DNA from 3 places in the Cupriavidus sp. C2SS-8b genome. Region 3 is predicted to be linked to each of the others. Evidence: predicted binding sites of a transcription regulator. Region 3 holds the regulator's gene; each other region holds the start of a gene.
What was found. Region 3 encodes FNR, which switches genes on or off when oxygen is low (the NO sensors DNR and NnrR bind a similar motif). Its sites were predicted from a motif close to TTGATNNNNATCAA; they were not measured.
Positions count from the first base shown of each region.

Region 1: the regulator FNR is predicted to act here: its motif matches at 4,551-4,564, upstream of ACIGJB_RS21765 (DUF3079 domain-containing protein).
Region 2: the regulator FNR is predicted to act here: its motif matches at 5,436-5,449, upstream of ACIGJB_RS28575 (OmpW/AlkL family protein).

Region 1 covers NZ_CP172717.1:1,048,622-1,058,849, reverse strand. The annotation lists gene ACIGJB_RS21780 (hypothetical protein) at 219-734, opposite strand; gene ACIGJB_RS21775 (NADP-dependent isocitrate dehydrogenase) at 1,092-3,335, shown strand; gene ACIGJB_RS21770 (hypothetical protein) at 4,032-4,361, shown strand; gene ACIGJB_RS21765 (DUF3079 domain-containing protein) at 4,643-4,846, shown strand; gene gabD (NADP-dependent succinate-semialdehyde dehydrogenase) at 5,134-6,582, shown strand; gene ACIGJB_RS21755 (hypothetical protein) at 6,604-7,461, opposite strand; gene flhC (flagellar transcriptional regulator FlhC) at 7,553-8,185, opposite strand; gene flhD (flagellar transcriptional regulator FlhD) at 8,182-8,499, opposite strand; gene ACIGJB_RS21740 (helix-turn-helix domain-containing protein) at 8,486-9,409, opposite strand; gene ACIGJB_RS21735 (EAL and HDOD domain-containing protein) at 9,841-10,228, shown strand, end outside.
Region 2 covers NZ_CP172717.1:2,568,195-2,578,422, reverse strand. The annotation lists gene ACIGJB_RS28595 (TonB-dependent receptor) at 1-799, opposite strand, end outside; gene ACIGJB_RS28590 (NADPH-dependent F420 reductase) at 1,099-1,863, shown strand; gene ACIGJB_RS28585 (GNAT family N-acetyltransferase) at 1,893-2,282, opposite strand; gene ACIGJB_RS28580 (AMP nucleosidase) at 2,467-3,954, shown strand; gene ACIGJB_RS28575 (OmpW/AlkL family protein) at 4,712-5,371, opposite strand; gene ACIGJB_RS28570 (hypothetical protein) at 5,988-7,331, shown strand; gene ACIGJB_RS28565 (DUF6587 family protein) at 7,735-8,049, opposite strand; gene feoB (ferrous iron transport protein B) at 8,054-9,919, opposite strand; gene ACIGJB_RS28555 (FeoA family protein) at 9,934-10,228, opposite strand, start outside.
Region 3 covers NZ_CP172716.1:2,131,289-2,141,516, forward strand. The annotation lists gene nusA (transcription termination factor NusA) at 1-1,119, opposite strand, end outside; gene rimP (ribosome maturation factor RimP) at 1,116-1,604, opposite strand; gene rluB (23S rRNA pseudouridine(2605) synthase RluB) at 1,884-3,707, opposite strand; gene scpB (SMC-Scp complex subunit ScpB) at 3,713-4,615, opposite strand; gene ACIGJB_RS09885 (sulfite exporter TauE/SafE family protein) at 5,163-5,918, opposite strand; gene fnr (fumarate/nitrate reduction transcriptional regulator Fnr) at 5,998-6,723, shown strand; gene ACIGJB_RS09895 (hypothetical protein) at 6,770-7,015, opposite strand; gene ACIGJB_RS09900 (FixH family protein) at 7,012-7,227, opposite strand; gene ccoG (cytochrome c oxidase accessory protein CcoG) at 7,311-8,783, opposite strand; gene ccoP (cytochrome-c oxidase, cbb3-type subunit III) at 8,833-9,747, opposite strand; gene ACIGJB_RS09915 (cbb3-type cytochrome oxidase subunit 3) at 9,750-9,914, opposite strand; gene ccoO (cytochrome-c oxidase, cbb3-type subunit II) at 9,918-10,228, opposite strand, start outside.

The DNA.
Region 1 (10,228 bases), on a different replicon from region 3:
ATGCTGTCGATTAGCTGTCAGTCCCTGTCATATCACTGTCATTTCGGTGTCGAATGGCTGGAAAGGCGACTGTGATTATTGGAGGGCGATGGAGAGAATTACTGAAAGACCGCAAATATAAAACAAAAATTGCACGCAAACCGGACGGCTGGCTGCCGGCGCCCGCACCCGGCGGCTGGCCTGGTGCCGGAGGATTCGACCCGGACGCGTAGCCGGCTTTACTTGCTGCCGTCGCGGGAATCGCCGCCCAGCGGGTCCACGATGATCATGGTGCGGTCCAGTACGCCCCGGTCATCGAAATAGGCGCTGAAGTGCGCGGGCTGGTAACCGGCGACGTAGAGACGGTACGACCACGCCTCGCGCTTCATCAACGGGTAATACTGCACCGGCTCACGCGGCGAGCCGAAGCGTTCGGCGACATCGCGCTTGGTCCAGACGCCGGGACGCGCGCTGTAGATCTCCTCCTCCGTCAGCATCTGGCGAAAGTTCGTCAGCTTGCCGCCGGCATCGAAGTCGGCCGCGTACACCGCGAAGCCCAGCGGCTGCTTCGAGTAGATCCAGCGGCTGCTGCCCTCATTGAGCGTAAAGGTCTCCGTAGGCTGGCCAAAGGCATCGCGCACGCTGGCCTGCGTGCTGCCGATCATCTTCTGGCCGGTCTCGACCGGCTGCAGGGTTGCGCACGCGCTCAGCACGAGCGCGGCGGCTGCCAGCCAACTGCCATTTCGGAATTGCATGACCTTTCTCCAGTGTCGGCCAGCGCCGTGGCGCCGGGGGCCCACGACCTCAGCATAGTCCTCCGGCAGTGGATGCGCCGGACGACCCTACGGGTAAACACCTGCAGGGCCTAAAATATTCCGGCCCAGACGGCGCGAACGCGAAAATTCCGCCGCGACTATCGGAAGTGACCTGATTGCCACGCGATTTTCGCACCAAAATTGGGCAAATTGGCGATTCCCGCGCAAGAAATGCGCTGGAAGTCAGCCGCCCGAAAGCAAAGTCAGGCAAAATTCTGTGTTTGCCGGAGGGCTGATTGGTCCAGCCGCCGGCGCGTGGTTCTATTCTTTGACATCCCCCCGATCAAGAGGCAAGCAATGAGTACGCAGCAACCCACCATCATTTACACCCTGACTGACGAAGCCCCCCTGCTGGCGACCAGTGCTTTCCTACCCATCATCCGCACGTTCACCAAGCCGGCCGGCGTTGAAGTCACGACCAGCGACATCTCGGTGGCCGGCCGTATCCTGGGCGAGTTCCCCGAGTTCCTGAGCGAAGAGCAGCGCGTGCCGGACAACCTCGCCGAACTGGGCCGCCTGACCCAGCTGGACGACACCAACATCATCAAGCTGCCGAACATCAGCGCATCGGTGTTCCAGCTGATGAGCGCCATCAAGGAACTGCAGGGCAAGGGCTACAAGATTCCGGATTACCCCGAAGACCCGAAGACCGAGGAAGAGAAGGCCATCCAGAAGCGCTACTCCAAGTGCCTGGGCAGCGCCGTGAACCCGGTCCTGCGCGAGGGCAACTCCGACCGCCGCGCCCCGGCCGCCGTCAAGAACTACGCGCGCAAGCATCCGCACAGCATGGGCGAGTGGAGCATGGCCTCGCGCACGCACGTGGCCCATATGAAGCACGGCGACTTCTACCACGGCGAAAAGTCCATCACCCTGGACAAGGCGCGTGAAGTGCGCATGGAACTGCTGACCAAGAGCGGCAAGACCATCGTGCTCAAGCCGAAAGTTTCGCTGCTGGCGGGCGAGATCGTCGACAGCATGTTCATGAGCAAGAAGGCCCTGCTGGCCTTCTACGAAGACCAGATGGAAGACGCGCGCAAGACCGGCGTCATGCTGAGCCTGCACGTCAAGGCGACGATGATGAAGGTGTCGCACCCGATCGTGTTCGGCCACGCCGTCAAGGTCTTCTACAAGGACGCTTTCGCCAAACACCAGAAGCTGTTCGACGAACTGGGCGTGAACGTCAATAACGGCCTGGTGGACCTGTACACCAAGATCGAAACGCTGCCGGAATCCAAGAAGGAAGAAGTCATCCGTGACATGCACGCGTGCCACGAACATCGTCCGGAACTGGCAATGGTGGACTCGGCCAAGGGCATTTCGAACCTGCACGCGCCGAACGACGTGATCGTCGACGCCTCGATGCCGGCCATGATCCGGATCGGCGGCAAGATGTGGGGCGCCGATGGCCGCACCAAGGACACCAAGTGCCTGATCCCGGAATCGACCTTCGCCCGCATCTATCAGGAAATCATCAACTTCTGCAAGACCAACGGCGCCTTTGATCCGGTCACGATGGGCACCGTGCCGAACGTGGGCCTGATGGCGCAGAAGGCTGAAGAGTACGGCTCGCACGACAAGACCTTCGAGATCGCCGAAGACGGCGAAGCCCGCATCGTCGACAACGCCACCGGCGAAGTGCTGACGGCGCTGACGCAGCAGGTCGAGCAGGGCGACATCTGGCGCATGTGCCAGGTCAAGGACGCCCCGATCCGCGACTGGGTCAAGCTGGCCGTCACGCGCGCGCGCAACTCGGGCATGCCGGCCGTGTTCTGGCTGGATGCGTACCGTCCGCACGAGGCCGAGCTGATCAAGAAGGTCGAAACCTACCTGAAGGACTACGACACCAAGGGTCTCGACATCCAGATCATGTCGCAGGTTCGCGCCATGCGTTACACGCTCGAGCGCGTGATCCGCGGTCTGGATACCATTTCGGTGACCGGCAACATCCTGCGCGACTACCTGACCGACCTGTTCCCGATCATGGAACTGGGCACCAGCGCCAAGATGCTGTCGATCGTCCCGCTGATGGCCGGTGGCGGCATGTACGAAACCGGCGCAGGCGGTTCGGCGCCGAAGCATGTGCAACAACTCGTGGAAGAAAACCACCTGCGCTGGGACTCGCTCGGTGAATTCCTGGCGCTGGCCGTGTCGCTCGAAGAGCTGGGCATCAAGTCGGGCAACGACAAGGCCAAGGTCCTGGCCAAGACGCTGGACGCAGCGACCGGCAAGCTGCTGGACAACGCCAAGAGCCCGTCGCCCAAGACCGGCCAACTCGACAACCGTGGCAGCCAGTTCTACCTGGCCATGTACTGGGCCCAGGAACTCGCCGCGCAAACCGAAGACGCCGGCCTGGCCGCGACGTTCGCGCCGCTCGCCAGGCAGCTCACCGAAAATGAGAAGACCATTATTGGCGAACTGTCGGACGTACAAGGCAAGCCCGTGGACATCGGCGGCTACTACATGCCGGACGCTGAAAAGCTGTCCGCCATCATGCGCCCGAGCAAGACGCTGAACGCGGCCCTGGCATCGGTCCAGGCCTGATCGGCACATCCGATCCCGCAGGCGCCGCCAGGTGCCTGCCTGAAGCCGGAGGTTGGCATCCAGATGCCGGCTCCGGCTTTTTTTTGGTTCTTTGGCGGATTGCGGGGACGTCGTGCTTGGCAGACGCGGCTGTTTCGCCGGCGTAGCCGGCGAGTCACTTCTTGTCCAAGCGACAAGAAGTAACCAAGAAACGCGTTTACTTGCCCTAACGGGCGAATATTGATCGTAGTGTGCGAAGAATTTCGTACGGGTACTCGCTTCAGAGTCTGCCCCGCTGCCTGCCGCGTGGTGCGCGTCCGCCTGCAGGCTCTCCAGCAATGATTGAACCAGCCCCGAACCTGTCCGTGGCCCGACACTGCCACCGTTATCGCATCATCGCCTTCGGCTGCTACGCGGCTCACAAGTCGGTCAGTCGGAGTCATCAACCACGCTGACGCCGGTGCTTCCGTTTCTTACCTTCCCTCTGTCTTGACTGAGTGCGCGCAGCGCAGCCGTAGGCGTCCTCCCGATGGCGGGATTAGCAGGAGAGTAATCCGGGCTCGCTCATCCACAGCCACACCGATTGTTCAAATTTATTGAATCATTAGCCCTAATCTAGCCTCGAATAGACCGCGGCTTCCGGCCTATATTTCCGTACATGAACGACACACCTCAAAAGCAATCGTTCTGAAAAATTCAACCAAATCGGAGATCATCATGTCGCGCGCTATCGTTGTCCGTACCGTTGCATCCGCCCTCCTCTTTTCGCTCGCTGCCGCCGTCGGCACGGCGTACGCAGCCCCGTCGACGAGCACCCATGCCGGAGACCGATACGGCTACGAGTTCCGCGTCGGCAATGCCAATCCGTACAGCGATGGTGCCCGCATTGTGGCCGACACCCACTCCGGCGACCGCTACGGCTACCAGTTCCGGACGGCAGATCCGTACATCGACGGCGCCCGTACAGTGGCCGGCCTTGATCGCGGCGGTGTTTCGAGCAGCCCGGCGCGCGGCTTCGATCCTTATAGCGACGGCGCGCACGCCTGAAACACACCCCCGCTCATCCACCGAAACTGGAGGTAATCATGACCCTTCGTGACAATGCACTGATCCTGGGCGGGTGGGTGATGCTCTGCCTCGGCAGCGGCGTGCTGATGAAGCTGGCCGCCCAAGCCCTTGCTTTCTGAGCCGTCACGCGCCTTCACGCTGAAGGCGCTACCCCGCCCCTCGCCGGACTTGATCTTCGGCAAACCATGTAGCCGCCCGGCGCGCCATACTGATCGCAACATTTTCGTTGCACCGGCACAGCGTCCCGCCCCGACCGCATCATGGCAAAGAAATTCCCGATCCACCCAAGCCATCCCGAACGCATCTGCTGGGGTTGCGACAAGTATTGCCCGGTCGACGCCATGGGCTGTGGCAATGGGTCCAGCCGCACCCAACATCCCGCCGAACTGCTCGGCGATGACTGGCTGGAATTTGGCGATTGGGGCATCGAGCCCGATCAACCCAAGGCGGTTGATTTGCGTTAGCGCGATCACAGCCAGCACACCGTCTCAACTTCTATAGCTTCGCTCCCGCCGTCGCCGATCGGCGAGGCTATCCCGCATCCATGTTCCGCCGTGGTGGCGCGATCCATGCATGAACGATGGCATCCGGGCAGTTCCGGGCCGGGCTTGCACTAGCCATCCACAACTCCCTCACACCACAAAGCATCGCAAGCGCTACGCCGGGCCAGCCCGCCACCATGTCTGGCGGCGATTACAATGCCTGAATCGCGCCAACCCCTCCCGGCAGTCTTTTCAATGGACGAACGACCATGCTGAAGCTCCAAGACCCCACCCTGCTGCGCCAGCAGTGCTATCTCGACGGACGCTGGATCGACGGCGAACGCCACATTGACGTGACCAACCCCGCCACCGGCGAACGCGTGGCGCAGGTGCCGCAGCTCGGCGCCGCGGAAGCCCGGCAGGCTGTCGAAGCCGCCAACCGCGCGCTGCCGGCCTGGCGCGCGCGCGTAGCCAAGGAGCGCTCGGCGTTGCTGCGCAAGTGGTTCGAACTGATCCTGGCCAACCAGGATGACCTGGCCCGCATCATGACCGCCGAGCAAGGCAAGCCGTTTGCCGAGGCCAAGGGCGAGATCGCCTATGCGGCGTCGTTCATCGAATGGTTTGCCGAGGAAGGCAAGCGCGTCTACGGGGAAACGATTCCGGCGCCGATCAGCACGCAGCGCATTGTCGTGACCAAGGAACCGGTGGGCGTGTGCGCGGCGATCACGCCGTGGAATTTTCCGGCGGCCATGATCACCCGCAAGGCCGGCCCGGCATTGGCCGCCGGCTGCACCATGGTGGTCAAGCCGGCGTCGCAAACCCCGCTGACCGCGCTGGCGCTTGCCGTGCTGGCGGAACGCGCCGGCATCCCGGCCGGGGTGCTGTCCGTGGTAACCGGGTCGGCTAGTGCCATCGGCGGTGAACTGAGCAGCAACCCACTGGTGCGCAAGCTGACCTTCACGGGCTCCACCGAAGTCGGCCGCGTGCTGATGGCGCAGACCGCATCTACCATCAAGAAGGTATCGATGGAACTCGGCGGCAATGCGCCCTTTATCGTGTTCGATGATGCCGACCTGGATGCCGCGGTCGAAGGCGCCATCATCTCCAAGTACCGGAACGCGGGCCAGACCTGCGTCTGCGCCAACCGGATCTACGTCCAGGACAAGGTCTACGACGCGTTTGCCGAGAAGCTGGTCGCGGCGGTCGCCAGGCTGAAAGTCGGCAATGGCATGGACGAAGGCGTGCGCATCGGGCCGCTGATCGACGAGAAGGCCGTGGCCAAGGTCGAAGAGCATATTGCCGACGCCCTTGGCAAGGGCGCGCGCGTGCTGGAGGGCGGCCACCGGCACGCGCTTGGCCACACGTTCTTCGAGCCGACCATCCTGGCCGACGTCGCGCCCGGCATGCTGGTGGCGCGTGAGGAAACCTTTGGCCCGCTGGCGCCGCTGTTTCGCTTCAAGACCGAAGACGATGTCGTGGCCATGGCCAACGACACGGAGTTCGGCCTGGCCAGCTATTTCTATGCGCGCGATCTTGGCCGCGTCTGGCGTGTCTCGGAACGGCTCGAGTACGGCATGGTCGGCGTGAACACCGGGCTGATTTCGAACGAGGTCGCGCCGTTTGGTGGCGTGAAGCAGTCCGGCGTGGGCCGCGAGGGCTCGCACTACGGGATCGAGGACTACCTGGTGATCAAGTACACCTGCATGGCGGGCATCTGAACGAAGCCCACCTCCGCGCGTTCAGCGTTTGCCGTTGGCGCAGGCCACGGTGCGGGTCAGGTCGGCCCAGTCGCCGGCGCCCGGCAGGCAGGTCTTGCGGAACCGTTCGAGCTGCTCGTGGAAGCGCCGCATCAGCTCGAACTGGTACGACGCGCTCTCGAAAGTGAAGCGGGTGCCAAACTCATAGAGCGCGCCTTCGGCAGCGTGCGACAGCCGCTCCAGCCGCTGGGCCAGGGCGCGCCCTTCTACGCTGCGATGCCGCCGCAGCCGCCAGCTCAGGGCCTCCTGGCCATCCTCCAGCAAGCTCTGGTCGAGATAGCCGAGGCGGCCCGCCGCGGCGCGCGCCTCATACATCGCGGACAGGTAGGCACAGACCACCGACAAGCGCTGGTTCATCTCTCCGTCGCGCAGCAACAGGTCGCGCGCGCAGGCGCGCAAGTGCTCGGCGGTGCCATGGTCGTCCTGCACGCCTGCGTGGCGCGCGTACTCCACCAGCGGACGGATGCCCAGGGACAGCCCCGGCGGCAGTACGCTGGTGATGCATTCGGCCAGTCGGGTCTGCAGCGCACCGTCCAGTTCGCAGCAGGTTCCGCAGTCGGCGTCAAGATAGAAATCCAGGCTGATCCACCGGCCCGGTCCCGTGGTGATCACGGTGCGGACCGGCTTGTGGCCGGCGCTTTCCAGCACCTCCAGGCCAACCTGTACGCATCGTTCCCGCTCCTCGTCGCCACCCAACGCGTTGACGATGTCGCGCGATCTTGTGGGCCCGAGGAACTCCGTGCGCGTGATCGGGTGCATGGTCGGTCCGAGCCGGTGCGATGCGCCGGCACGCGCCGGCAGCAGCAGTGTCTCGGGGTGGCTGGTTCCATTGACTGTCATTGGGCCTCCGGTGTCAGTGGGGCGACCCGGACTTCCGGGCGTGTATCCAGTAGCAGCGATGCCGGGGGCAATCGCGATCGTACCGCTGCGCTCATAGGACGGGCACCATGCCGAATGCCTGCCCCATGGCGGGGGGCAGGCTGCCAAGGCCGGGCGAGGCAGGTTCCGCCACCCTGCTCGGCGCCGGGCGGCGCGTCCCGCGGCGCACGCGTGATGGGGGCTCGCACAGGCTGCAGATAAACGAGCCCTGCGGTTCATGGGCATGCGTGACAAAGCGGCCGCCGCAGCAACGGCACGTGGACAACTGCAGCAGCCCTCCTTCGCGAAAGCGCACCAGCGTCCAGAAGCGCGTGAAGCTGATCAGGCACGCCTCGTCGCTGGCGCGCATATGGCCCGCATAGACGCGGTAGCTGTTGAGCACTGCGCGTATGCCCCGCAGCCCCGCCCGCTGCTGCATGAACTCATGGACGTTCAGCAGGTACGACGCGTGCGCGTTGGGGCGCCAGGTCACGAACCAGTCGGCCGAGAACGGCAGCATGCCCTTTGGCGGGGATCCCCCCGTCAGCTCCCGATACAGCCGGTACACGCGGCTGCGTGACAGCGCCACTTCCGCTTCCACGACCTGGGGCCGGGCTCCCAGGCCGATCAGTTCGATCGCAAGCTGGGTGTCGCTGGCATCCTGCAGTGCACTGCGCGCCGGTGCCGATTGCGCGGTGTTTTTCATCGTCCCTCCTCCAGGGCTTGCGCGGCCAGCACGATGGCCGTATGCATATTGCACAGCTCGTGCCGCGGCCGGATGCCCGCCAGCGCTTCGAGCAATGAACAGTTGTCAAGGCGGAAGCGGCACAGCACCATGCTCGAGCGCGCAAGCCCCAGTAATTGCGCCGGCGTCAACGCCAGCAGTGCCTGCGCCACCTCTTTGCGCAGGCCGAGCCGCAACAGGGCCTCGGGCTCGTTCTGGCGCATCAGCCGCTGCACCAGCAGCAGATAGGCCAGGTTCACGTCCTTGATCTCACCTACCAGGTCACTGCTGTCCATTGCCGGCCTCCCAAGCGAAAGGAATTATCTTCACACCGTCAGCGTGCCGGGTGCCGGCCGCGGACTGGGGCAAGACCCGCGCCGTCCACGGTTGAGCGGACACCAAGGCTCCCGTTCCCTGCGCCGGCACGCGCTGCCCACCCGCGCGCCGGCCGGTGGCAACAGGCCCTACGGCAGAGATCGCCGGACGGGCGGCAATGGCGCGCAGCCCTGCCTTGTCGACCAGCACCACGCTGCGGTGCTTGACCCGGATCAGTCCGCCTTCCGCAAGCCGGGAAAACTGACGGCTGACCGTCTCGAGCGTCAGGCCGATATAACTGCCGATTTCTTCGCGACTCATGCGAAGGATGAATTCGCTCGATGAAAAGCCGCGCGCCGACTGTCCTTCGGAGATCCACAGCAGGAACGTCACCAGGCGCTCTTCCGCCGTCATCAGCGCCAGCAGGGTCTGCAAGGCACGCGTCCGGTGCGCGTGGCGGTCCAGTGCCAGGAACACCCGGCTGGCGAAGATCGGCGTGCTCGCCGCCCGCGTGCGCAGCGTATCCATGGGGATCATGCAAACCTTGGTGTCTTCCAGCGCCGTCGCATAAGAGGCGTACTGGCGGCGGCCGATACTGTCCAGGCCGACCATTTCGCCAGGGAAATGGAATCCGACCACCTGCGTGCGTCCGTCTTCCGTGGCGACGTGCGTCTTGATCGTACCCACGCGGATCGCGAACAGGGCCGCCACCGCATCGCCAAGCAGATACAGCGGCTCGCCCTTGCGCAATCGAATCACGCGCTGGGCGAGCCTGTCGGCCAGTTCGATGCCGCCGGGCGCACGCTCGCCAAGCAAGCAGAAGCGCGCCATGGAGCAGCCGGCACAGCACGGGATCGAATCAGGCGGTGTCGGACAGGTTGTCAGGGTCATGGTGGGCGCCTCGGAAGATGGAATTTCAGGGAAAGGTTTCCGGCGACTCTTCGGAGGTGGCTCCTAGTCAATTGGATTGGCTACGGAAATCAAATCACGAAAACCTTAAATTCAATTCTATTGACGTGTACCCGCAGAACAATCTGTAGTTTCTGAATATCCATTAGGAGTTTTCCTACTCTACTGCGGCAAAGTCCTCGACGGCCCTCCGAAACGGCCGGAAAGCCCCGCCACGCCGGCATTGTTGGCGCGGATCAAGGACGTTGCGGAAACGCCTTCCTATCATCGCGGCGATTTCTTATTGATTCTGGCTGCCTCAGATTCGAAATGGATTTTCGCAGTGCCGTTAAAAGGCGCCGTGAAATTCATTCTGCGCATTCGGTACATAAATCCGCATCCGGAAATTGCCGGCTTCCTTCTGGAATATTCCCATGCAAGACCCGCTTCCCGCCTTGTCCGACCTGCCCATGCCCGGTCCTCGCGATGCCGAGGTGCTGCACTTCGGGCGCCAGGCCATCGTGAGTGCCGCCGGCGACCCGCAGGCCTATGAGCTGCTGTACCGCGAAGCCGGCCGAAACTGGGCGAACGTCCTCGACGACACCGCGGCAACCGCCCACGTGATAGCGCGGGCGCTGGGCGGCACGGGCCTGGACTGGGCCTTGCGCAAGCATGCGGGCTTCGTGAACCTTGGTCGCCAACTGCTGCTCGACGATCTGCTGTTGTTGGTCCCGCCGGAGCACTTCGTGCTTGAAGTGCTCGAAAGCGTGCCCATGGATGCCTGTGTAATGCGCCGGCTGGCGTGGCTGCGAGAGGCCGGCT
Region 2 (10,228 bases), on a different replicon from region 3:
TCACGTCGGGCGCGGTGTAGATCGCGCGGCGGTCGGCGGCATAGAGGCTGTCCGGCATCAGGCCATTGCCGCTCAGCCGGCTGTCGCTGCCCAGCACGCTCACGTTCCATTGCGTGCCGCTGGTGGAGCGGCCGAGCTTCAAGAACAAGTTGCCCAGGTCGCTGTCCGAGCGGTCGCGCCAGCCGTCCTCGCGCCAGCCCGTGCCGGCAACGTAGGCGTGCCAGCCATCGCCAAGCCTCTGGCCGGCGCTGACATCGAGGCGCGCACGGCCGTAGCTGCCCAGGCTCAGGTCGGTCTCCACGCCCGGGTGGGTCTCGCCGGACTTGGTCTGCAGCGCCAGCGCGCCGCCCAGCGTATTGAGCCCGTAGAGCGGATTGCTGCCCGGCACCAGCGTAATGGTGGCGAGTGCGGCCTCCGGGATCGCGGCCCAGTGGATGACATCGCCCAGCGCCGCGTTCTGGCGCACGCCGTCCAGGTACAGCGACAGCCCTTGCGCGGACCCGAGCGTGGGGGACAGCCGGTAGCCGCGATAGAGGATGTCCTGCGCGAACGGATTGCCCTGCCCGTCGTTGACTACCACGCCGGTCATGGTTTCGGCCAGGAAGGCCGACAGGTTCGGGGCCTTGACCCGTTCCAGGTCGCCGTCGGTCGCGGTCTGTGCATTGCCGGCAAAGGCCTGCCGCTCGATCGTGAAGCCCGGCAGCGGGGTCGGCGCGACGACCGTGACTTCGCGCAGGTTGTGGACCTGGTCGGCGGCTGTTTCGTTCGTCTCTTGCTGCGCTGCCACAGACCATGACACGGGCAGCGCCAGGGCGCCCAGGCAGGGCACGAGCCGGAGCGGACGAGTGCGGCAACGAGTGCGGCAACGGCTGCGGGCCATGGGCTCCCTGTCGCGCTGCGTCGCGCGGGCAAATTGCTGCGGGCTGGACGTAAGTGACTGCGAGTGGCGCAAATGCTACCTAATCTAGTTCAGCGGGCAGGGACTGCCAAGTTGCGCGGCGGTGGGCCCGCTGTTTTTTGCCTAGAGTTTTCAGGTGGGCCCGGGGTTGCGCGCGGGCCGCGTCTTGCGTCCCGTCTCGCGAACAGGAGGAACCGCCCATGCCGATCACCGCAACCGATGTCGATCACGACCGCCGCCGCCTGCTTGGCGCCGCTGCCCTCGCCATGCTCGGCCTGGGCGCCTGCGCGCAAGGCGGCGTGGGCAGCGTTGGAAGCGGTGGAAGCGGTGGCGGGCAGCCGGTCAGGATCGGCGTGATCGGGTCGGGGCGGATAGGCGGGACCGTCGGCGGCCTGTGGGTGAAATCGGGCCATCCGGTGTTGTTCTCCTCGCGCCATCCCGAGTCGCTGAAGGCGCTGGTCGATGCGCTGGGCCCGCTGGCGCGCGCGGGCACGGTCGCCGACGCCATTGCATTCTCGGACGTGCTGTTCCTGGCGACCCCTTACAAGGCGCTGCCCGAACTCGGCCAGGAGAACCCCGGCGCCTGGCGGGGCAAGATCGTTCTGGACGCGACCAATGCCATCGTCCCCAAGGACGGCGCCATGGCCGAGGAGGCGCAGCGCAACGGCATCGGCATCACCACGAGCAAGTACCTCGCGGGTGCGCGCGTGGTGCGCGCGTTCAACTTCATGGGCGCGGCCAACTTCGCCAGGGAACACCATCGCGAGGGCGAACGCATCGCGGTGCCGATTGCCGGCGATGACCCGGCCGCGCTGCGCGTGGCGGAGCAGCTCGTGCGTGATGCGGGGTTTGAACCGGTGGTGGTGGGGCCGCTGGCCAGCGCGGACAAGTTCGCGCCCGGCGGGCCGCTGTTCCGCCAGATCGGCAGCGTGGAGGAGATGCGCAGGAAGATGGGCGTGCAGTAGGCTGGTTGCCGCCAATGGCGGCGACAGGCTCAGGGCCGGCGGCGTTCCATCGCTACCATTGACGGCGTGAAGCCGAGCTGGCCGAAGAACGCCGCTTCGGACGAGCGCGCGGCGCGCAGGACCCAGATGATGTCGGGATCGTTGCCCATGACCTGGCGCACCAGCGCCCGGCCGATGCCCTGGCGGCGATGGCTGGGTGCGACGACGACCATCGACAGGAAGCCATCGGAGACGTCATCGCAAAGCGCGCGCGCGAAGCCGACGATTTCACCCTTGTCGACGGCCACGGCCACATGCTGCGAATTTGCGACCAGGCGGGCGAAGCGTTCGGCGCTGCCTACGCGGTTGTTCCAGCCGTTGGCGATCAGTAGCTGCCTGGCGGCTTCGACCTCTCCAGGCAACAGATTACGGATTTCCATCGGCGGCTCCCCTAGCAAACGCATGTACGGCCCATCGCAGCCCCCTGCCAGGGGCGCCGCGAGTCGAGTACGGCACGGGAAGCCCGGCCGCGCAATTGGCGGAGTGTAGCGAGCGGGGGCAGGCACGTCAATTTGCCACCGCACGCACGCGGTGGCCGCGCCGCTGGCGCTGCCGCGCGGTATGATGGCTGGCATGAACGCCCCCATCTTCTCTTCTGCCCACCCGGCCGATCAGTTGGCTGAGTTCTCCGACGCCGACGCGGCGCTGGCCCGGATCCGCGAGATCTACAACGCTTCGGTGAGCGCGGTGCGCGCGCGCTTCGATGCGTTCGCCACGGGCAAGCCGCTGCCCTCGGCGGCCCACGCGTGCTACCCGTACCTGGGCATCTCCGTGAACATCGAAACCATGGTGACCGACAGCCGGCCATCATGGGGCACGGTGGCCTATCCCGGGGTCTATGGCACCACGGTGACGCGCCCGGACCTGCTCGCCGATTACTACCGCGACCAGATCGAACGGCTGATGCGCTACCACCGCGTGCCCGTGGTGGTGGGCCTGAGCCGCAGGCCGATTCCGCTGCCGTTCGTGATCGAAGCTTCCACCACCGACATCAGCTACACCCAGGCGCGCGAACTCGAAGTGTCGTTCGTGCTGCCGGAGCTGAGCCGCATCGACGATGCCATTGCCAATGGCACGTTCGAGCCGGTGCCCGGCGAAGCGTGGCCGCTGTCGCTGTTCCCGGCCGAGCGCGTGGACCTGGCCTTGCAGCGCCTGTACCACTACACCGGCACCGCGCCCCAGCATTTCCAGCGCTTCGTGCTGTTCACCAACTACCAGCGCTACGTCGACGAATTTATCGCGCTCGGCCGCTCGCTGATGGCCAGCAGCGACGGCGGCGGGTACGCGCGCTTTGTCGAGCCCGGCGACGTGGTGCAGGAGCTTGGCGCGGCCGAGCCCGACGACGCCGACCGCCCGCGTGCGCTGCCGCAGATGCCGGCCTATCACCTGGTGCGCGACGACAAGCTCGGCGTGACGCTGGTCAACATCGGCGTGGGCCCGTCAAATGCCAAGACCATGACCGACCACCTGGCCGTGCTGCGTCCGCACTGCTGGATGATGGTGGGCCATTGCGGCGGCCTGCGGCGCTCGCAGCAGCTTGGCGATTACGTGCTCGCCCACGCCTATGTGCGTGACGACCACGTGCTCGACCATGACCTGCCGCCGTGGGTGCCGGTGCCGCCGATCGCGGAGATCCAGGTGGCGCTGCAGGAAGCGGTGGCGCGCATTACCGGGCTGTCGGGCGGCGAGATGAAGACGCGCATGCGCACGGGTACGGTGGTGTCCACCGACGACCGCAACTGGGAGCTGAAATCGAAGGCGCTGTATGCGCGCTTCAACCAGTCGCGCGCGATCGCCATCGACATGGAAAGCGCGACTGTGGCGGCCAACGGCTTCCGCCTGCGCGTGCCCTATGGCACCTTGCTGTGCGTGTCGGACAAGCCGTTGCACGGCGAGCTCAAGCTGCGCGGCATGGCCAATGCGTTCTATCGCCAGCGGGTCAGCCAGCATATGACCATCGGCCTGGAAGCGGTGCGCATTTTGCGCGAGAACGGCGTTGAACAGCTGCATTCGCGCAAGTTGCGGAGCTTTGACGAGCCGGCGTTTCGCTGAATTGGCGGCCGGTGAACCCAAAAAAGTTCTTAGATTGCGGGGACGGCGTGCTTGGCTGGCGCCGCTGTTTCGCCGGCGTAGCCGGCGAGTATCTTCTTGTCCAAGCGACAAGAAGTCACCAAGAAGCGCGTTTACGTGGTCGACGAACGGCCCGATGGGTAAAGACGGTACAGGGCATAGCCACACTGCCTGCCGCGTAGATGATCAGGATAGACACCTCAGATGAGCGAACCCGGATTACTTGGTGGCTCCTCCTAACCCCGCCATCGGTAGGACGCCTACGGCTGCGCTGCGCGCACTCGGTGAAAACCGAAGGGGAATGGCAGAGGGGAAAGGGAAGCACCGGCCTCTGCGCCGTTGATGTCGTCCCGCCTGCCAACTACTGAGCCGCGCAGCAGCCGAAGGCGATGATGCGATATCGCTCGCAGTGTCGGGCCACGGACAGGTTCGGGGCTGGTTCAATCATTGTTGGAGAGCCTGCATACGGACGCGCACCACGCGGCAGGCAGCCGGGCAGACTCTGAAGCGAGTACCCGTACAACACCCTCAGCACACTACGATCAATATTCGCCCGTTAGGGCAAGCGACGCGTTTCTTTGCTTACTTTCTTGTCGCTTGGACAAGAAAGTGAGTCGCCGGCTACGCCGGCGAAACAGCAGCGCCTGTCAAGCACGACGTCCCCGCAATTCGCCGAAGAACCAAAAAAAAAAGCCAGCGCCTGAAGCGCTGGCCTTTTTTCCTTGGGGCAAACCCCGGATCAGAACCGGTAACCCACACCCATGCTGAACAGCCACGGATCCAGGTTGACCTTGGAGACATTGACGCCGCCGGCCTTCACGTTGCTGGCCAGCCAGACCTTCTTGACGTCGGCATTCAGGAACCAGTTCTTGGTCAGCTTGTAGTCCATGCCGATCTGCAGGGCCGGTGCCACGCTCCAGTTGTCCAGCTGCAGCGTATTGTTGGCGATGTCGGTGCCCCAGATGCGCGTGAAGTTCAGGCCCGCGCCGACGTACGGACGGAAGGTGCCTTCCGGCAGGAAGTGGTACTGCACCAGCAGCGTGGGCGGCAGGTGCTTGAAGGTGCCGATCTTGTTGCCATTCAGGTAGACGTCCTGCTTCTGCGGCACGGTCAGCACCAGTTCAGCGGCGATGTTGCGTGTGAAGAAGTAGGTGACGTCGAGTTCGGGGATCCACTTGTTGTTGACCGTGATCGCGTCCGACGGTACGCCCAGTGCCGGAATGGCATCCGACTTGTCGGCCATGTCCAGGTAAGTCGCGCGCAGGCGAACCATCCAGTTGCCCTGGGTTTCGCCATCGGCGGCGAAGGCGGGCGCGGAAACGGCGCCGAACATGGCAAGTGCGGCGATGGCGGTGCTGGTGGTGCGAGCGACCCGGGTCCGGAGAGAGATCTTGTTCATGGCTTTTTGCTTTGGTCTGGTAAGAAATCGGGAGCCAGTTTGGCCGAGCAGCCGGGACAGGACATTGACCGAAGACAAGGGAGACCCTATCGGAAGTAGGGTCGTAGCGATGGCGCCACAGCGCGGCCCCGCGGCACACAGCACGGCTTCTAAATACATGCGGATTTATTCGTGGCGCGGCCGCGGGGCTCGCCTTAACCTTTGCGTCATGGCCGCAGTCGCGGCCGGTTCCAGGCATGTCGTGGGCGTCCGCAAGGACGTCTTTCCGGGTGTGTCCCGTGGGGGCGGGGCACACCGGTTTTCTTTGCCTGTCCTGCGCTGCCGCACCTTCCTTCCGATCTGTTCCCAACCGATTGTCACGATCGAGACCGCGCGTCACGGATCGTCGCAGTGCGTCGCATGCGGGAATGTCCTCTGAGCCAAAGGGATGGGATGTCTGTCCCGCGCGTAGCCATCCATCGCACCGTGCGCGTCGCGGCTAGCGCGGGCTCGGCGAAAGGATTAGGCCTTGTCGATTATGTACGCCGGCGCTCAATCGTCTGGCCGGTACAGCGGCGCAGCCATTGCGCCTAGTCTGGTAGCGCGGGAAAAAGCAAACGGCAAACGGGGAGGAATCATGACGGCAAGGACCTGGCTTGGCGGGCTCGTGTGCGCGGCGGCGACACTTCTCGTCGCGGCGTGCGGGGGCGGAGGCGGAAGCTCGGGCAGCAGCACCACGCCCACGGCGACGCCCGCCGTCAGCTATACGGCAAAACTGAACGTGACCTCGGCCGAAGTCGGCGTCGGCCGCACGCTGACCCTCAGCGCGGTGGCCGTCGACAACAGCGGCAACGACGTGACCGCGTCCACCAGCTTCGCCTGGACCTCGGCCGACAACGCCGTGGCCTCGGTCGTGGGCAGCACGGCTACGGTCGGCGGCGCGGTGGTGACCGGCGTCAATCCCGGTACGACCACCGTGCAGGTAGTGGCCACGGTCAAGGCCGCCGACAACTCCACCGTGCAACTGCCGGCGCAGTCGGCGACCATCACCGTGGTGCCGGCCTCGGCCACGACCTATAGCCTGTCGGTCCCGAATACCTCATTGTCGATGACCGATGGGCAGACGCTGCCGGTCAAGGTATCGCTGGTCGACAACAACGGCAACGACGTGTCGGCGAACGGAAGCGGCTGGGCGTGGACCAGCAGCGGCACCGCGGTACAGGTCACGCCGGCGCTGAACAGTGCAACGCTGAAGGCCAGCAACAGTTCCACCACCGCTGCCGCCACGGCCAACGTGTCGGTGTCGGTGACGGCGCCGGATGGCCGCCCGCTCGGCGGCGTGATCTTCGTCACGGTGCAGAAGAATGGCACGGCGACGTACCGCGTGGTCACTACGCACAACGGCGACCCGGTCAATGCGCTGCAGGTGCTCAGCACCTATCCGGCCAGCTTCACCGCCCGCGTGCTGCGCAACGACGACCAGGATGTGACCGCGGACTTCGACGGGGCCTGGACCTATGTGCCGACATCGTCGAGCCTGTCCGCCGCGGAAGCCGCGGGTACGCATGACGTGACGGTCAGCACCAGCCTGGCCAAGGGCGCCGGTCCGGTGCAGGGCACGCTCACGGTCACCGCGGTCAGCACCAAGCTGGCGGCGAAGCCAACGGCTAGCCTTAGCGTTGTGGAGAACCCCGAGTGGGCGCTGATGCCTGACGTCCAGCAACCGCTGACGCTGACGATGATCGGCATCCCCATCCCGGTCACCGTGGGCCTGAAGAACTTCGGCAATGACCAGCCTTCGACGGCCTGCACGGGCTGGACCTGGGTCGCCAACGGACCGGTCACGCTGTCGCCGGGTAGCGGTGATAACCAGCGCAACGTGTCACCGACGGCCACCGGCGACTTCACGCTGACCGTCAGCTGCACCAACGTTGCGGACGGCAAGCTCATGACGGTGAAGCTGGTCGGTACCGTCAAGTAGCCCTCAACGCGGGCGTGTTGTCCCGCGGTCCCGAGCGCCCTCCGCAGGAGGGCGTTCTGCTTTTCCGGCCCGGCTATTCGATGCGCAGGGTGGTCGAGCGTACCCGTTTCTGCGTGCTCGCGAGACTATCATCGCGGCGCATTTCCAATGGCATCGCGCGTGCGCTTTTGCGTGCTTGCGGAACAGAAGATCGAGCGAAGTTGCCCTGCGCGGCGCCGCAAGCGTACCCGTTTCTGCGTGCATGGGCGCAAAGGATCCATCGCCTCGACAGGCGTGCGATATGGGCCCCATAGGGCATGTCACGAAAGGCGGGAGAGTGGTCGCGAAGGCGGCAAAAGGGTGCGAGCGTACCCGTTTCTGCGTAGCGATCCGAAGGAGAGAAACGCGCGCCAGAGCGCCCGAATCAGCGCTTGCGTACCAGCTGAATGACTTGTTCGGCGGGTTTGTCCGGCATGCCCCGGGGGCTCGCGGAATTGGAGGCGCAGGTGTTGCAGCCGCCGTCGTCGCAGCCGCTGGCGCAGCCGGCCGCGGCCTGCGGGGCCAGCCGGCGCACCAGCCGTGCGCGCCAGCCGGTGGCCGCCGGGCCGCCGAGGCGCGCGGCCAGTCCGGCCTTCAGGCGTTCGCGCGTGCGCGGCGCGTAGCGGGCCGCCACTGACACCGCGCAGGCCAGCACGATCAGCGGGACCAGCAGGGATTCGACGGCGTGGTAGAGGCTCATGGCGTCAGCTGAACAGCAGGGCGACGCGGTAGGTGATGAACGCGGCCAGGTAGCCCAGGCCGGCCAGGTAGGCGGCCGACGCCGCCATCACCTTCCACGAGTTGGTCTCGCGGCGGATCACCGCCAGCGTGGAGATGCACTGCGGCGCGAACACGTACCAGGCCAGCAGGGCAAGCGCGGTGGCCAGCGACCACTGCTGCGCGATCATCGGGGCCAGCTGCGCCGTCACGGCGTCATCGCTGCCGGACAGCGCGTAGACCGTTGCCAGCGCGCCCACGGCCACCTCGCGCGCCGCCAGCCCCGGCACCAGCGCAATGCAGATCTGCCAGTTGAAGCCCACCGGCGCGAATACATGCTCGAGCGCCTTGCCGATCATGCCCGCGAAGCTGTAGTCGATGGCCGGCCCCGTCGCGCCCGCCGGCGGTGCCGGGAACGTGGCCAGGAACCACAGCAGCACGGTCAGCGCCAGGATCACCTTGCCGACGCGCGCCAGGAAGATACGGGCACGCTCCCACAGCCCCAGCGCCACGTCGCGCGGGTTCGGAATGCGGTACGACGGCAGTTCCATCAGCAGCGGATGGTCGGTGCGGTCGCGGCGGAAATACTTGAGCGCGTAGGCCACCGCCAGCGCGCTGACGATGCCCGCCACGTACAGCGCGAACAGCACCAGCCCCTGCAGGTTGAACAGCCCCATCACCGTGCGTTGCGGGATGAATGCGCCGATCAGCAGCGCATAGACGGGCAAGCGCGCCGAGCACGTCATCAGCGGCGCCACCAGGATGGTGGTGAGCCGGTCGCGCGGGTCCTGGATGGTCCGCGTGGCCATGATGCCGGGGATCGCGCAAGCGAAGCTCGACAACAGCGGAATGAAGGAGCGGCCCGACAGCCCGGCGCCCATCATCAGCCGGTCCAGCAGGAAGGCCGCGCGCGGCAGGTAGCCGGACTCTTCGAGCGTCAGGATGAACAGGAACAGGATCAGGATCTGCGGCAGGAACACGATCACACTGCCCAGGCCAGCGATCAGGCCGTCCACCAGCAGGCTTTTGAGCATGCCGTCGGGCAGTTGTGCGCCGATCATCTCGCCGATCCAGTGCACCCCGCCTTCGAGGCCGTCCATCAGCGGCGCGGCCCACGAGAACACGGCCTGGAACATCAGGAACAGCAGCACGGCCAGCAGCAGCAGGCCCAGCACCGGATGCAGCACGATGCGGTCAAGCTGGTCGTCCAGCGCGGCGGTGCGCGCGGGCATCGACACCGCGGCCTGCAGCAGCCGGTTGACCTCGGCATGCACGTCGAGGTCATCGGCCGGCGGCAGCGCCGGCGGCGCGGGCGGCAGCGTGCCATCGAGCACGCCGAGCAGCGCCGCGGCGCCTTCGCGCTTGATCGCCACGGTCTCCACGACGGGTACGCCGAGCGTGGCCGCGAGCTTGTCGCGGTCGATATGGATGCCGCGCCGCGCCGCCGCATCGCTCATATTGAGCACCACCACCATGGGCAGGCCCAGCCGGCGCAGCTCCAGCACGAAGCGCAGGTGCAGGCGCAGGTTGGTGGCGTCGACGACCGAGACCAGCAGGTCGGGCTTCGGCTCGCCCGGGCGCTTGCCCATGCAGATGTCGCGTGTGATGGCCTCGTCGAGGCTGGCCGCGTGCAGGCTGTACGCGCCCGGCAGGTCCAGGATGCGGATCTGCCTGCCAGCCGGCGAAACGAAGAAGCCTTCCTTGCGTTCCACCGTCACGCCGGCATAGTTCGCCACCTTCTGGCGGCTGCCGGTCAGGCGGTTGAACAACGCGGTCTTGCCGCAGTTGGGATTGCCCACCAGTGCAATGCGCAATGCAGAAGGCAAGCCGGAAGAAGAGGGAGCTGCAGACATAGTCGGGAAGAAGCTCAGGCGGAGCGTTGAGCCGCCTTGGTATCAGGCTGGCCGGCGGCCTCGCTGGCCGCAGCAATGCTGGTAACGGTGGCGCTGACGACTTCGACGCCGATGCGTGCGGCCTCGGAACGGCGCAGCGCGAAGCGCGTGAAGCCGACCTGCGCCACGAGTGGATCCATGCCGAAAGGGCCGAATGCGATCACTTGCACCACCTCGCCAGGGACAAAGCCGAGTTCGCGCAGGCGGCGCGCCACCGGGTCACCGGGCGTGGCGTCGGCCACCGATTGCACTACGGCGGGCGTGCGCCGT
Region 3 (10,228 bases):
ATCGGCCACTTCTTCGTCGACGTCCAGCTTGGCCATGAACAGCTTGCGCACGACGTCGCTTTCCTCGGCCTGCTTCGCCGCCGACTCTTCCTGCGTCATGATGTTGATCTGCCAGCCGGTCAGTTCGGACGCAAGGCGCACGTTCTGCCCGCTGCGACCGATGGCCACGGCGAGGTTTTCCTCGTCGACGACCACATCCATGCTGTGCTTTTCCTCATCCACGACGATCGACTGCACTTGCGCCGGCGCCAGCGCGCCGATCACGAACTGCGCCGGATCTTCCGACCACAGCACGATGTCCACGGCTTCGCCGCCGATCTCGTTGCGAACGGCCGTCACGCGCGTACCGCGCACACCCACGCAGGTACCGATCGGATCGATACGCTTGTCATGCGCCACCACGGCGATCTTGGCGCGCACGCCCGGGTCGCGGGCTGCCGCCTTGATTTCCAGCAGTCCTTCTTCCATCTCGGGCACTTCGTTCTCGAAGAGCTTGATCAGGAACTCGGGCGCGGTGCGCGACAGTTCGATCTGCGGGCCGCGGGCCGCACGATCCACGTTCAGGATATACGCACGGACACGGTCGCCGGTGCGCAGGTTTTCCTTCGGGATGATCTGGTCACGTGCCAGCAGCGCTTCCACGCGACCGGATTCGACGATCAGGCCCTTCTTGTCGGCGCGCTTGACCGTACCGGTCATGATCTTCTCGCCGCGATCAAGGTAGTCATTCAGGATCTGCTCGCGTTCGGCGTCGCGGATGCGCTGCAGGATCACCTGCTTCGCCGCCTGGGCGCCGATACGGCCGAATTCGACGGACTCGATCTGCTGCTCGACATAGTCGTTCAGCTCGATGCTCGGGTTGTCGTCGCGTGCCTCGAACAGCAGGATTTCCTTGTCCGGCTCCTGCAGGCCCTGATCGTCAGGGACGACAAGCCAGCGGCGGAACGTCTCATGCTCGCCCGATTCGCGGTCGATCGCGACACGGATATCCACGTCTTCCTCGAAACGCTTCTTGGTCGCGGAGGCCAGTGCAGCCTCCAGCGCGCCAAATACCACATCCTTGTCGACGTTCTTTTCACGCGCAAGCGCATCGACGAGCAACAGAACTTCGCGGCTCATTGCTTGTTCCCTTTTCTTTGATTTCCTTTGAAGTCGATTACCGGCACCAGGCGTGCCTTGTCGACATCAGATACCGTGAACTCCAGCAGCGCCGGACCGTCCTTGCCCTCGAACTCCAGGCCAACCTTCTCGGCGCCAGCCTCACCCGTCGGCTCTTGCAGAATGCCTGTGAAGTTCTTTTGCCCATTGACGGGCAGGCGCAGCGTCACGCGCGCTTCCGCCCCGGCGAAGCGGGCATAGTCGGCTAGCTTCTTCAGCGGCCGGTCCAACCCCGGCGAGGAGACTTCAAGCCGTTCGTAATCGACATTCTCGACGGTCAACACGTGCGTCAACTGCCGGCTCACCTTCTCGCAATCCTCGATGACGATGCCGGTTTCAGGCTGATCGATATAGACACGCAACAGTCCGGCCGGAGCACGTTCGAGCTCAACCAGCTCGTATCCCATGCCGTTAAGGGTGGTTTCGATCAAATCTGCCAGATGCACTGTATTCCCAAGTAATGGCCATCAACACCAGGACAGGCTGGCTTGCCTGCCCCGCCTGGGACGACATGGGCACAGCCACCTGCCAGTCAGCCTCCGGCGCACATGCGTCAAACGGGCGAACCAAAAAAAAATGGGCGCAATGCCCATCATTCGCCCATCCTCTGGGAGGATGACTTTTTGAATAGACTTTAATTATACGCAGATTATGTCCAAAAGGCAAAAGGGCATGTATCGGCGCCTGATCGAGCCCCGGCAGCGAATCGCCGCCAGGGCTACCGCTTAGCGGTTACCGCCGCGATTACCGCCCCGGGTGCCGCCACCACCACCGGCGGCGCCACCCTTGCTGCGTCCCGAGCGATTACCGCCACCGCCCTTTGCAGCCTTCGGCATCACATTGCCATTGACATCGCCACCGCGGCGCTGAGGTCGGCCCTGGCCACCGAGGCCCGCGCCACCCGCACCGCCACGACCGCCGCCGCCCGAGCGTCCGCCACCCTGTCCGCGCCCGCCGCCCAGATTAGCGGCGTGGGACGTCAGCACGGTGGGGCCGTGGCTGATGTAGCCCATCGACGTCCGCATCGGATCGGGCTGGCCGCGGCCCGCGCCGCCCTTATCGACGCGCGGCAGGCCATCCATACCAGTATGCATGGGCATGCCGGCAATTGCCGCCTCGGTGCGCTGCTTGCGCCCACCGACCTTGGTCATGCCCTTGCCACCCTGCTGCTCACCCCTGCCCGGCACCTTCAGGCCGATGGCATCCATCATCGTCCTGACTTCCGTCGCCTCCAGCTCCTGCCAACGGCCACGCTTCAGGCCGCGCGGAAGCAGGAACTGCCCGTAACGCGTGCGAATCAGGCGCGACACCGTCAGGCCCACCGCTTCGAACATGCGGCGCACCTCACGATTACGTCCCTCGGTCAGCGCCACGTGATACCACTGGTTCACACCTTCGCCGCCACCATCGGCAATGCGCAGGAAATTGGCCTCGCCGTCATCGAGTTTGATGCCATGGAGCAGGCGCTGGCGATCGGCTTCCGCCAACTCACCCAGCGTACGCACCGCGTATTCGCGCTCCACGCCATAGCGGGGATGCATGAAGCGATTGGCAATGTCGCCCGAAGTCGTAAAGATCAGCAGGCCTTCGGTATTGAAATCCAGGCGGCCCACCGCGACCCACTTGCCGGTCTTCATGCGCGGCAGGCTGTCGAACACGGTCGGACGGCCCTCGGGATCCGACTGGCTCACGATCTCGCCGGCCGGCTTGTGGTAAAGCAGAACGCGCGGAGGCTTGGAAGAAATCTTGCGATGGATCAGCTTGCCATTCACCCGGACCTGATCGGCCGGCAGGATCCGCTGGCCGATATGCGCGGGCAATCCGTTAACGGAAACGCGGCCCTGCAAGATCAGTTCTTCCATTTCGCGGCGCGAGCCCAGGCCGCCTTCAGCCAGGACCTTATGCAGCTTCGGCGCATCGTCGTCCGCGGACAGTTCGCGCACCGGCTTGGCCTTGGTGCGGGGGATAACCGTATCTTCCTGGTCGTACTGATCCGAGATAACGAAGCGGAACAAGTCCTCGCTGCTCGCGGCCGCCTTCTCGGGACCAGCCGGCCCCTTCCGTTGCGGCTGCCCACCCTTGCGCGGACCCTGCTGCCGACCCGTCGACTGGGCGTCGCCTTCCGGCGTGGCCCTGGCAGTGCGCTGGCCCTGCGGCTTGCGCTTGCGGCCTGCCTGCTCGCCCTTGTCGCCGCGTTCCTGTCCAGCTTGGCCGCCTTCCCGGGCCGGCGCATTTTCCGCCCGGTTCGGTTTGCGCTTGCCGCGGCCACGCTGGGCCGCACGACCGCCGGGTTCGCCGGCAGGCCTGCTCTCGCCCGCATCAGCCTGGGCGCCAGACTCGGCTCCTTCGGCGCGATTGCCGTCTCGGTCCTGCCCGCCCTGCCGGCGCGAAGCCACCAGGTTGCGCAAGCCGCGTCTCAGCCCTTTCCGGCGCGGCGCCGTATCGGTGCCTGACCCGGATTCTGCTGCGCCGTCGGCAGCCGGTGTCCCGGCTGACCGGGTGTCTTGTTCAACGGAATCAGACAAAGTATTCACTATCGGATGTTGCATATGGTTCAGTTGGGCACGCGCTCATCATCGTGCTCGCTCGCGTGCGGCGGCGCAGTATCGTCGCCGGATGAATTGCCGCTGGATGAATTGCCGCCTTCCTGGTTGTCCGGCGTGCTTTCGGCATGGAAGCCATTTGCCTCGGTCACAGCCGACGCGAGATCTGCCACGTGCATGGCGTCGGCGCTGGCCTGCTCGACGGCCCCGGCCTCGTCAGCGGGTTCGCCGCCAGCAGCCGGAGCCGCGCCGGCAAGCTTGGCGGCATCGATCGACTCACCAGCCGGCGTAACCGGCTCCGGCTCAGGGAAGGCCTCTTCGTCGCCGGCCACCGGCAGCGCCGTTGCCATCTCTTCAAAATCGATTGCCTGCTGGTCCAGCAGTGCCGCCTGCGATTGCGCCTGGGCGTCTTCGAGCGGAGGCAGCTCATCCAGCGTACGCAAACCCAGATCGTCCAGGAAAGCCTTGGTGGTCGCATAGAGCGCCGGTCGTCCTGGTACATCGCGGTGGCCGATGACCTCGATCCAGCCGCGGTCTTCCAGTTTCTTGACCACCTCCGTGCTAACCGTCACACCACGGATTTCCTCGATGTCGCCACGCGTTACCGGCTGACGATAAGCAATGATCGCCAACGTTTCCATGACGGCCCGCGAATACTTGGGAGGCTTCTCGGGATTGAGCCGATCGAGGTATTCCCGCATCTCAGGCCGGCTCTGGAAACGCCAGCCGCTGGCCAGTGCCACCAACTCGACCCCGCGCTGGCGCCAGTCCTGGCGCAACTCATCAAGCAGGACCCGGACAGTGTCCGCGCCGACATCGTCTGCAAACAGACGACGCAGGTCGCTCACGCGCAAGGGCTCCTGCGCACAGATCAGCGCAGTCTCGAGGACGATCTTCGCCTCTTGGGTATTCATGTTGGGTGTGCAGCCTGTCTTTGCACCTGCTCAGGGACGAATCCGGAGCCCTGGACATTGTGGATTCAACGGTGCGATTGCCACCGCCATCTCATCGCGCAGCAAACCCGAAAGCGTTTCGCTTCGAGACCGTGCACCTTCTTTTGCTTCGATTTGCCGGGTGTGTTCCAGCAGGAGATTGCCCGGTCACCGGCAAGTACCAGTGCACGAACCTCTTGCACGCGCCCACATGGGCGGACATGGCTTCCGGCGAACGTCCGCCTGGGCCGCAAGAAAAACGAATATCGGGATCAGGGCCAGCAATGACCGCACCTCGGTCGCAGAGCCAGCCGGACTTTTGAACAGATATTATGAACCGGATGGACTGCGGAAGGGTTCGGCGCCGAAATGTCGGCTCATTGCCCGAAACCCCGGACGCGCCCCTTTTTTGGAAGGGCTGCCAGGCGCCGCTCGGAAACACGCCGCGCGATACCGCAATGCAGGCGATTGTATGGCATTCCCGCATCCGCCTGCAACCACCGCGCACTCCCGCGCCCTCACGGTGGCTTCAAAACACCAGGCAGAAACCATGCTCGGCCAGCGAATGTGGCAATAACACCGCTCGACCGATTCCCAGGCCGCCGAAGACCATGACCGCCAATCCAGCCCCCATCCTGACCCAACGGCGGCGCGCCCAAGCGCGCAGCAGCCCCGAAAAGCTGGATAGCGCCAGCAAATTCGGTAACGTGCCAAGCCCGAACGCGCCCATTACCAGTGCTCCCGAGGGCGCATTGCCGGCCAGTAACGCGAGGGCAAGCGCACCGTAGACCATGCCACAGGGCACGAGCCCCCACGCCATGCCCATGCCATAGCGGCGCACCAGACCACCGCTTCGCGCCGCCGTCGCCGGAGTTTTGCGGCGAAGCCGGCCGAAGCTTCCGGCAATGGCGGCCCCCGCGCGCGCGCCAAACCTTTCCAGCCACACGATGGAAAACGCTTCGCCGCGTATCAGGCGCCAGCCAGATACCAGCAGCATGGCGCTCCCGGCGCCGAATAGCCACCGTTGAACGGGCAGGTAATCCTGACGCCAGGCCGTCGCCCCCACCGCCCCCAGCATCGCACCGAGCAGCATGTAGGTGGAAATCCGGCCGACATGCATCACCAGCAACTCCAGGAGCCAGTCTTGGGGACGCCGCACCACGGCAATCGGCACGCCCGCGGCGCGCTGCTCGACTGCGAGGGCAACGCCACCGCACATGGCAGCGCAATGAAAGCCCCCCAGCAAGGCAAGCATGAAAACACTGAGAAGCACACCAAAAGTCAATTGCAACTCCCTACCGCATCACATCGCGCGTTAAAATGCATGCATTGCGCCCTCGCCGCTCATTCCTTGCAGGTTCCAATTGCTAACATCCATCCCCGTCACCGAGATGTCGCCCCGTTGCTCCACTTGCGGCATGGGGCAACTGTGCCTGCCGGTGGGCATGAGCCAGCAGGATCTGCAAAAGATGGATACCCTGGTGCAAGAGCGCGTCCGTGTCCACAAGGGCGAAACCCTGTACCGCATGGGCGATCCGCTGACTGCGGTTTATGCCATTCGCTTCGGCACCCTGAAGACGCATGTCACCACGGAAGACGGCCGCTCGCAAATCACCGGCTTCCATTTGCCTGGCGAAGTGGTCGGCCTCGACGGCCTGGGTGAAATGCAGCACGCCTCGGATGCCACCGCGCTTGAAGACACGGAAGTATGCGTCGTACGCATGGCCGATCTTCAGGCGCTGTCCATGGATCTGCCATCGCTGCAGCAGCAGTTCCTGCGACTGATGGGTAAGGAAATATCGCATGATCAACTCATGCTCGTCACGCTGGGGTCCATGCGTGCCGAAGAGCGCCTTGCCGCGTTCCTGATCAACCTGTCAGAGCGCCTGTCCGCACGCGGGTATTCGTCGACCGAGTTCGTCATGCGCATGAGCCGGGAAGAAATCGGCAGCTATCTCGGATTGAAACTCGAAACGGTCAGCCGACTGTTCTCGCGATTCGCCGAGGCCGGCCTGATCCAGATCCGTCAACGCCACGTCAAGCTCGTCGACATGGAAGGCATCAAGCAAGTCTACAGCCGCTCCTGCTGAGGCGGTCTGACCGCCTTGTCTGGCAAGGCGGTCCGCTTCAGCCCAATCACTCCAGTTCGTCCGTTTCGCTGAGCTTCGTCGGCATGGTGTAGAGCGTCAGTCCGCTGGACAACGCGCAGAATACCCAGGCCAGCAAGAACCCGATCGTATAGATAGCCTCTCGCGACGCCTCGATCGGCTGGCCGAAGAAATTCAGATCTCCGGGATCCACCACAGAAAACACCGTTGCCGTGGCCACCCCGGCCATCAGGAACGCCGGCCACAGTACCCACATCAGCCAGCGCAGCCTCATGGCCGCCTCGCTTGCGGTGCCTTGGCATTGCCAGGGATCCCTTCCGCCTTCTCGACGACCAGGCCATGCCGGGACACGCCTTCGACCACCGGCCGGTCAGGATGGGTGGAAGCCAGCCAGATGGTCACGCCGCAAGCCACTATGGCCAGCAACGGGCCGCTCATCAGCAGCCACGGCCACGGCTCCTTCCACCACGGATTGCTTTCTTGCATCGTCTTGCCCCCTTCGTCGGCGCCTCACCGAGGCGCTCGCGGTTGGACCGGCACAGCGCCAATGCGCTGCACCGCCCTTAGCATCACAAATTGCGCGGCACGATGAAACTGGTAGATTGCCTGATTTGCGCACTACCCTGCCCCGAACCTTCGCTTGTCACCGTCACGCTGATCTTGTGCGTACCTTGCGCGGCATCGTCGATCGGCACGCGAATCCGGATCGGCACCAGCTTGTTCGACGTCGGCGCCAGGGCCTTCGCGTCGGGATCGTACTCGACCGTCAGGTTCTTCAGATCGTCACTTTCGGCCCGCACGCTGATGCGCATGGGTGCCTCGGTGGTGTTGATCAACTGCAGTCGATAGACGTTCTCGATCCAGCGTCCATCCACCTCACGCCCCAACGCCCCGCGATCGCGGATGATGTCGACCTTCAACGGCGTGCGCAGCGCTAGCGACGCCACGAAACCCGCCACCATCACCAGCCAGATGACCGAGTAGATGATGGTCCGCGGCCGCACCAGCCGCTTGCGGGCCACCGCGGCTGACAGTGCCTTGCGCATGGCGTTCTCGGACGTGTACCGGATCAGCCCGCGCGGGTAGTCCATCTTGTCCATGACCTGATTGCAGGCATCGATGCAGGCGCCGCAACCAATGCACTCGTACTGCAGCCCGTCACGGATATCAATGCCTGTCGGACACACCTGCACGCAAATGCTGCAGTTGACGCAGTCACCAAGCCCGGCCTGATGATGATCCACCTTGCGCGACCGGCTCCCGCGCGGCTCGCCGCGCCCGACGTCGTAGGTCACCACATAGGTGTCCCGATCGACCATCACACTCTGGAATCGCGCATACGGGCACATGTACTTGCACACCTGCTCGCGCATGAAGCCCGCATTGCCCCACGTCGCGAAGGCGTAAAAGAGCATCCAGAACGCCTGCCACGGCCCCAGCGAGAAGCTCAGGACCTGACCGCCAAGCTCGCGTATCGGCGCGAAGTAACCAATGAACGTGAAGCCCGTCCACAGCGCGACCAGTATCCACAGCGAGTGCTTGGTCGCCTTCAGGCGAAATTTGCGCAAGCTCCACGGATCGCCATCCAGACGGATCCGCGCGAAACGGTCGCCTTCGACATGCCGCTCGATCCACATGAATATTTCGGTGTAGACCGTCTGTGGACACGCATAGCCACAGAAGAGCCGCCCCGCAATGGCCGTGAACAAGAACAGCGCCAGCGCGGAGATCACCAGCAGGACGGCAAGATAGATGACATCCTGCGGCCAAAGCACCAGTCCGAAGATATAGAACTTGCGGGCGCCAAGGTCGAACAGCACGGCCTGTCTGCCATTCCATTGCAGCCAGGGCGTGCCGTAGTAGATGAGCTGGGTCAGGAGTACCATCCAGACCCGCCAGTTGGAGAACGCGCCCGTCACCGAGCGGGGGTATATCTTGCGTCGAACCTCGTAGAGCGTTTCGTCGGAGGATTCGACAGGCGACGACGCCGGCCCTTGCGGGCCGGCCGTGCGGGCCAGAGGTTCTGTCCCGGGGGCGTTCATGCGCGCGCTCCTTCAGACGCCATGGCGCACCCCGTGCCTGAGTCGGTGATCATTGTCCTGAGCCTCCGGTATTGGAAAGGCCCCAGACATAGGCCGTCAGCATACGGATACGCTCCGGCGTCAGGATCTCTTCGTGCGCCGGCATGTGGTTGTTGTGGCCCTTCAGGATGGCCTCGACAATACTGCCCTCCGAACTGCCATACAGCCACACGTTATCGGACAGGTTCGGCGCGCCGAGGGCCTGATTGCCCTTGCCGGTCGCACCATGGCACGCCGCACAGGTGGACTTGAACGTGCTCTCGCCGCGCGATGCCCGGATCGGGTCGAACGACAGGCCCGACAACGATCGCACATATTGCGCCACATCCGCTGCGAGCTTGCCATCGATGGTCGAGGCAAACGGCGGCATCATGCCATTGCGGCCCTTCGTGATGGTCTGCTGGATCGTCTCGGGTTCACCGCCATAGAGCCAGTCGTGGTCCGTCAGGTTCGGAAAGCCCCGGCTGCCGCGTGCGTCCGAGCCATGGCATTGCGCGCAGTAGTTCAGGAACAGGCGCTGGCCAATCTCGCGGGCCTGGGGGTCTGCTGCCACCTGCTTGACGTCCATATTCAGGTATTTGGCGTAGACATCGTGCTGCAGCTTTTCCTGTGCCTGCTGATGCGCGGCCAGTTCGACTTGCGTCGAAGTTTTCAACACGCCCGCATACGAGCCGAGTCCAGGATAGAGGACCAGGTAGACCAGGCCGAAGATACAGGCCAGCAGGAACATCCACATCCACCAGCGTGGCAACGGGTTGTTCAGCTCGCGCAGATCGCCGTCCCAGACATGGCCGGTGTCATCACCGGCGTTGGCAACCTTGGTGACCTTGCGTTGGGAAAAAAGCAGCCACACGCACCAGACGATGCCGACGAGCGCGATGGCAGCGATGTAGTAGCTCCAGAAATCGGAAAAGAAATCGCTCATGACTAGGTATTCCGGCTCGATGTTGTGTGGGTCTCGTCAGGCAGTGCGAACGGCAGCATGGCGGACTCCTGGTTGGCGGCTTGCCGGCCATTCGACCAGGCCCACCAGCAGATGCCCAGGAACACGACCATCGACACGACCGTGGCAAAAGCAGTCAGCATCGCCATGACTTACTCCTTCGCGGGCGCGGCTGCGGCCGCGTCCACACGCACATTGCGACGGTTGGTGCCCAATCCTTGCAGGTAGGCGACCAGCGCATCTTCTTCGCTCTTGTCCTTGAGCTCTTCAGGCGCCTTGGCGATTTCCGCCTCGGTGTACGGCACACCCAGTCGCACCAGTGCGCGCATGCGGGCCTGGATATCATCGGTCGGCAGTTGAGCCTTTTCGAGCCACGGATAGGACGGCATCACCGATTCCGGCACGACATCGCGCGGATTGCGCAGGTGAATGCGTTGCCAGTCATCGGAGTAGCGGCCACCGA